DNA from 3 places in the Hoylesella shahii genome. Region 1 is predicted to be linked to each of the others. Evidence: riboswitches for the same ligand, from Rfam matches in the RefSeq annotation. Region 1 holds a riboswitch; each other region holds the start of a gene.

Region 1 (2,269 bases):
ACATCGGGGTAAGTAAAGTCGGGCGAGTGTTGTTTGTTATCGTGATAAAACAGATAATCGGCATCGTTTTGTTCGTTTAAGAAAGCCAACGAAATAGGCGTTTGCCCCTCGGCATACTTCGTTACGTAGTCGGCATGCACGCCATTGTCTTTCAGAAAGCTGATAACGTTAGCTCCAACGCGGTCGTTGCCTACAGCAGAGATAAAAGTGGCGTCGGCTCCAACGCGTCCTAGCGACACAATGGTGTTGAAAACCGACCCTCCGGGCAATGCTCCCATGGGCTGTTCGTGCTTAAAAACGATGTCTAAAACTGTTTCGCCTACTCCAATTACTTTGCGCATACAATGGTTGATGAATGATTGTTGTTTGTTAAAGCCGCTATCGAGCCTTCTTTGCTAGGGCTTAAGCCACATGTTTGCCTTTCGCCAAGCCTACCCCGCAAGCAACATTAGGGGGTGTAAAGGGCAAATAAGGCAAGGCCATGCTTAGCCAATAGCAGGGCTAACGAATGTTTTTTGCGCGCTGCCACATAGCAACGATGCGCGCTGCTTCACTGTTTTGCCCCAAACCACTCGATAATGTTCCTGCTTCTGTTATTAATTTGCAAATATCCGAAAATTAAATCAGATAGCAAAACAATTGATTGAGTTTTTGTTATGCCACTAACCGTGGGGCGAAAAAAATAGGCAACTAATATTCAAGGCCATGTTTAACCCGTATATTTTTCGTAACTTTGCAGCAGCAATTGGTACGCCATGCACGGCGTTTAATAGGGAAACGGGCGAAAATCCCGTACAGTCCGGCTGCTGTGAATTGCCCTTGGAGGCGTAAACACCTGTCACTGAACATGCGTTTGGGAAGACGTTTACCGCCCGGCAATAAGTCAGAATACCTGCCTTTGCTTGCGTTTACACGGTCTCCAGGGTTAGACCTTACGCCCAACGCACGCTCCTAGCAGCGTGCAAGGTTTCTTTTTATTTCCCCTACACGTTGTGCACAGCCCTCAAAGTGCCTTTTAAGGCATTGGTGTTTGGGCAAAGCACCCTACACTAAAGCATCAATCAAAATCATCAACACAATAAAAACATGAAGCAACATCAACTCAATGTGCTTCTGTGTGCACTCATCTTATTCGCTATTTCGCCACTAATGGCCTTAGCAAATAATGAAGATGTGCTCATGGAACTTACGCCTAAGCGCGTGGAAGTGGGCGAAACACCCATCAACTTTTACGACGATGGTGGGCCCAATGGCCAAACTTCGCCCGAATTTAAGGAGGGTAAAACCAGTAGTATTACGTTTGTTCCCACCATTACGGGTAAGAAAGTGCAAATAGATTTTAGTAAGGTAGACATCTTCGAAGGTAGCCAATACAAACAGTTTATCGAGGTTTACGATGGCACAGAGGTGCGCGCCGACCGCCTTTTGGCTACTGTTCGTAAGGGCACAACGCCCCTTTTGAAAGCCACCAACGCCGAAGGCGCACTCACCGTGGTGTTTGGTAGCACCACGGCTTTACGCTCTAATGGTTTTCAAGCCGTGGTTAGTCTCTTCGTTCCACAAGCAATGCGGTTCGGCGAAGTGGTTACTTCGTCTATGCAAGACCACACGCTAGCGGCTGGCGACTCGCTTCAACCGCTGCTTGCGTTTAGCATTCGCACCACCGAGACCGAGCCTGCGCTTGCACTTCACGCATTAACGGTGAACAATAGCGGACCCATCACGGGTTTAAGACTCTATCAAAGCGCTTCAGAAAACGACCTTTCCACCGCCCATTGCATTGCCAAAGCCAAGGTTAGCAGCCAACAAACGGTGCTCAACGTGACCAATAAACCTGCACTTCGCATGGGCAACAACTTTTATTTCATTGCTTGCGACGTGAGCGAAGAGGCCGAAAACGGCAACACGGTTAGTGTTTCGCTCACCCAGGTGGCCCTTTCTGATGCCCAACATGCCCTTAATGCCACGCTGCTAACGGGCGACCGACTGGTGGAAAACATCGTTTACGCCACCGAAGGCACACAGATAAAGCGCGTTAATGGCGAACTTACGCTTAAATCAAAAAGCAATACGTATAACGATAACTACGAAGGCGGAAACCAAAACCGCATCGTTAGCTTCAAGCCTTTACACCAAGGACGCGTGGTGCAGGTAGATTTCAGTAAGTTTGATGTGCAATATTCTAGTTCAACGGTTTATGGTGTACGCGCCCATTTCGTGGTTTACGAGGGTGTAGGTACCACTGGACGCAAACTGTGGGAACTTAATT
Region 2 (2,269 bases), on a different contig from region 1:
TTAATTTCTTTGGGCTGCATAATGCGCGTAATAACACCCTCTTCGTTGATAATAAACGTGGTGCGGAAGGTGCCAAAATACTTGCGTCCGTACATGCTTTTCTCGCCCCAAACACCAAATTGTTGCACCAAGGTCTGGTCTACATCGGCAATAAGGGGGAAAGGCAAATTGTTTTTCTCGATAAACTTTTTATGCGATTTCTCGTCGTTTATGCTCACACCCACCACTTCGTAGCCTTGTTTCTTCAGCTCTTCGTAGTTATCTCTGAGGTTGCAAGCTTGTGTTGTGCAGCCCGAAGTGAGGTCCTTGGGGTAGAAATACAACACTAGTTTTTTGCCTTTAAATTGACTTAGGCGCACTTCATTACCATTTTCGTCGTGCCCCAACACCTCGGGGGCTTTACTTCCTATTTCCATCATTAATCAAAATACTTTATTATGTTTGTTTGATACAAAGGTAAACATTAATTTCCGAAAAGCCTTAACCCCAACCAAAACTCATTTATCACCCTCATAACGGCACATAAATGTTTCGCCCTTTGCAGCAAAATGCTTACCTTTGTAGCAGAATTGGTTTGCCATAGCCACGCGCTAGGCAATTAAAAGGGAACGGGGTGCAATTCCTCGACTGTCCCGCAGCTGTAAGTTTTTTATGGTTTTCTTCCAAAGACGGGCGCTAACAAGCAACTAAACGTGCTGCACAATGCAGTTTTTTTTAAATACGCGCCACAACGTGTGCCACTGTTTCGGAACAACAGCGCCAGGTATGCGCACCGAATCGGGAAGGCGAAGAGAATTAGAACAAAGTCAGAAGACCTGCCCATTCTTAAAAGTGCCGTTTCACTCGTGGGATTAGGGAACGCCACGAAAAGTTTTTTTAAATCAAAAGCAAGTCTAAATCACCTCATGGACATAACCAAGAGAAATGGCTCAACGGCCCCTTTCGATAGGGAAAAGATTGCCACGGCCATCAAAAAAAGTTTTATAAGCACTGGGCGAGCCATCGTTGACGACGAAATTAACGATGTGGCCATCGCTGTTGAGCAAATTATTATCACCAATCCCGCCAAACAAAACGTTGAATGTATTCAAGACGAGGTGGAAAAAAGCCTGATGCAAAGAGGCTTTTACGCCGAGGCTAAAAGCTACATCTTGTTTCGTTGGCAGAGAACCGAACAACGTAAAGCGCTCAACAAGATTGCAAACACCCTACAACAACCCGAAATTGCGCCTGCTTTGAAAGGCATCGCGTCGGATTTCTCGCCCGAACTATACCCCATTTCGGCACTTACAGAGAAGTTTATGGGCTTTGTTAAGGCCGACATGAATGGTCGCGACAAACTCTCGGCACTAATAAAAGCTGCCGTGGAACTTACATCGGCCGAGACTCCCGACTGGGAATTTATTGCTGCACGCCTGCTTTGCTATCGCCTACAACGCGACTTGCAGGCTTTCGAACAGGTGGAAGACCTGCAAAATTTTGCGCAAAAGGTGCGCCATCTAGCCAGTCAAAACCTTTACGGAACATATATTGCCGAGGCTTATAGCGACAGCGAACTACAAGAAGCTGCTTCGTTTATCGACGAAGAACGCAACAAACTGCTCAACTATTCGGGGCTCGACCTCCTTATCAAGCGTTATGTTATCAGGTCGTTTACTCATAAACCTGTTGAGAGTGTTCAGGAAATGTTCCTCGGCATTGCCTTACACCTGGCGATGAACGAGGGCGAAAACCGTCTGCATTGGGTGAAAAAGTTCTACGATATGCTGAGCCGACTGGAAGTGACCATGGCTACGCCCACCCTTGCCAATGCGCGTAAGCCTTTCCATCAGCTCTCAAGCTGCTTCATAGACACAGTGCCCGATAGTCTTGAAGGCATATACCGCAGCATCGACAACTTTGCACAAGTAAGCAAGTTCGGCGGTGGCATGGGACTTTACTTTGGTAAAGTGAGAGCAGCTGGTGGTCGCATACGCGGATTTAAAGGTGCTGCTGGCGGTGTGGTTAGATGGATGAAGCTGGTTAACGACACTGCTGTGGCTGTAGACCAACTAGGTGTTCGCCAAGGCGCTGTGGCCGTTTACTTAGACGTTTGGCACAAAGACTTACCCGAATTTCTACAACTTCGCACCAACAATGGCGACGATAGAATGAAGGCGCACGACATTTTCCCTGCCGTATGTTACCCCGATTTGTTTTGGAAAATGGCCCAACAAGACCTCAATCTAGAGTGGCACATGTTCTGTCCCAACGAGGTTCTCACCACCAA
Region 3 (2,269 bases), on a different contig from region 1:
CCGATGCTATTTGCTGCAAATTATCTTGCGTTTAGCAGCAAAACACCTTGCGTTTTGCTGCTAAATACCTTGCGTTTTGCTGCAAATAGCACTGCGTTTTGCTGCAGATTGCACTGCGTTTTGCAGCAGATTGCACTGCGTTTTGCAGCAAAACGCTATTCAACTTGAAGCAATCTGTCTCATATTTTGTGATGTTGCGAATACAAATATAGCGCAATTTTCTTCTAAAAAAAGTGCTAAAACCATAGTGTTTTATCAAAACCACCGTGCTTTACCTCCAAAAACAGCTGCACATTTTTTTCTTATTTGTGCAGTTATTGGGGTTTTTAAGCCTGTTTTTCTTCTAGAACGCGTTGTTATTTAAAGCCACATTGTAAAATATTATTACCATCTTTAACATATTGTTTATTGCAGTTAAAGGGAGGGATGAATAATTAAGACTCCCCAATACCTTTCTTTTGCAATGATTAAAAAATAAAACTATATCGGCATTATTAAAACAAATGCAGAGCCAATTCTATAACCAAAGTAATGAGTTATCAAGTTGATCAGCATTTATCCCTACGTTGTTTTTTTAGTACCTTACACTATCAACAATAAGTACCCTATTTGCCACTAGTTTCCACTTTAATCCTCGACAATCAAAACTAATTACATACTCCCAACCTACGGTTCGAACTTAAATAAAGATAATTATAACAGCCAAACTATCCATTTTCCATATATTATCATTAACTTTGCAAAGTAAGGCAATAGGTTCGCTTATAGGCGATTAATAGGGAATCGGGTGAAAATCCCGAACAGTCCCGCTGCTGTGAGTAACCTTTTTACAGGCACAAAAAATAAGCCACTGAACCCAATAAGGAACATTCGGGAAGGCGTTTGTGGCTGGGCTACAAAGTCAGAAGACCTGCCATTGCCTATTATCTTTATTTTAACCTCGAGGAAAGGTTATAAGATAAGCCGTAAAATATGCAGAGAGTACATATCTTTGGGCTTTGTGTAGCACTCGTTGTGGCTACATCTAGCCACGCACAAAATAAAAAACAGCAGTTGGAACTAGACTCGGTGCAGCATGTGCGCGAGGTTATTGTTGTGTCTAAAAACACCTATCGAGAAGTAATCCCTTCGCAAAAACTAGACGGAAAAGTGCTCGAAAAACTTAATGCGCATAGTGTGGCCGACGCATTGCGATATTTTTCGGGATTACAAATTAAGGATTATGGGGGCGTTGGCGGACTAAAAACGGTTAATATCCGTAGTATGGGCACCAACCATCTTGGTGTTTTTTATGATGGAATTGAACTTGGTAATGCCCAAAACGGACAAATAGACCTGGGCCAACTGTCATTAGACAATGTAGAAGAGATTACTTTATATAATGGTCAGAAAAGTGCCATCTTCCAACCTGCAAGCGAATTTGGAAATGCTGGCTCTGTTTATATTCGCACACGCACACCACGGTTCAGTGTTAATAAGTCTTTTAACCTAAAAGTTAAGGCTGGAAATGCCTCTAGCGATACTTATCGTTTATCGGGGTTGTGGGAAAACAAACTCACTCAATCTGTTAATGCCTCACTAAGTTTGGGCTATCTCAGTTCAAGCGGTAAGTATAAGTTTCGTTATCTGCGCCATAATCAAGACCGCTCCGTGGCCTACGACACCACTGCTGTACGCCAAAATGGCGACATCTGGGCATTAAGAGCTGAAGCAAACCTCCATGGTGTAATAGATCATGGCATGTGGAACTGGAAGGTTTACACCTATAACTCGCAGCGCGGAATACCAGGCGCAATTGTTAATAACGTGTGGCGACGAGGAGAAAGACAATCAGACCATAACCACTTTTCGCAATTGCGCTTTCAAAAAAGTTTCTCGGATGCCTTTTCTACGCAATGGTTGACTAAATATGCTTACTATCGCACCCATTATGTAAACAACGACCCAACCCAACTACCCGTTGATAACACTTATAAACAGCAAGAGTTTTATCTTTCTACGGCCAACGTATTGGGATTAATGCCAAACTGGTCGATTAGTTTGAGCTACGATTTCAAGTGGAACAAACTCGATTCAGATGCTCGCTTATTTGTTTTTCCTCACCGCTTCAGCAATTTCTTATCGTGTGCCACAGCTTTCGACTATCAACGCCTTAAGTTGCAAGCTTCTGTTTTGGCCACTTTTGTTAAAGACCACACAAAAACATTGATCGATGGCAATAGCAAATTTGCCCTCTCGCCTGCCATTTTCGTTAACTTCTATCCTTTTT

The links. Region 1 has a riboswitch for cobalamin ahead of QME03_RS09535 (right-handed parallel beta-helix repeat-containing protein). Riboswitches for the same ligand answer to the same signal wherever they lie in the genome.
Region 2: another riboswitch for cobalamin. It lies ahead of QME03_RS05990 (ribonucleoside-diphosphate reductase subunit alpha); the one in region 1 lies ahead of QME03_RS09535 (right-handed parallel beta-helix repeat-containing protein).
Region 3: another riboswitch for cobalamin. It lies ahead of QME03_RS00510 (TonB-dependent receptor plug domain-containing protein); the one in region 1 lies ahead of QME03_RS09535 (right-handed parallel beta-helix repeat-containing protein).

Annotation. Positions count from the first base shown of each region.
Region 1 covers NZ_CALKQY010000064.1:18,862-21,130, forward strand. The annotation lists gene QME03_RS09530 (PfkB family carbohydrate kinase) at 1-341, opposite strand, end outside; cobalamin riboswitch at 730-914, shown strand; gene QME03_RS09535 (right-handed parallel beta-helix repeat-containing protein) at 1,087-2,269, shown strand, end outside.
Region 2 covers NZ_CALKQY010000041.1:19,817-22,085, reverse strand. The annotation lists gene bcp (thioredoxin-dependent thiol peroxidase) at 1-416, opposite strand, end outside; cobalamin riboswitch at 554-837, shown strand; gene QME03_RS05990 (ribonucleoside-diphosphate reductase subunit alpha) at 906-2,269, shown strand, end outside.
Region 3 covers NZ_CALKQY010000003.1:18,782-21,050, reverse strand. The annotation lists gene QME03_RS00515 (hypothetical protein) at 77-364, shown strand; cobalamin riboswitch at 737-932, shown strand; gene QME03_RS00510 (TonB-dependent receptor plug domain-containing protein) at 973-2,269, shown strand, end outside.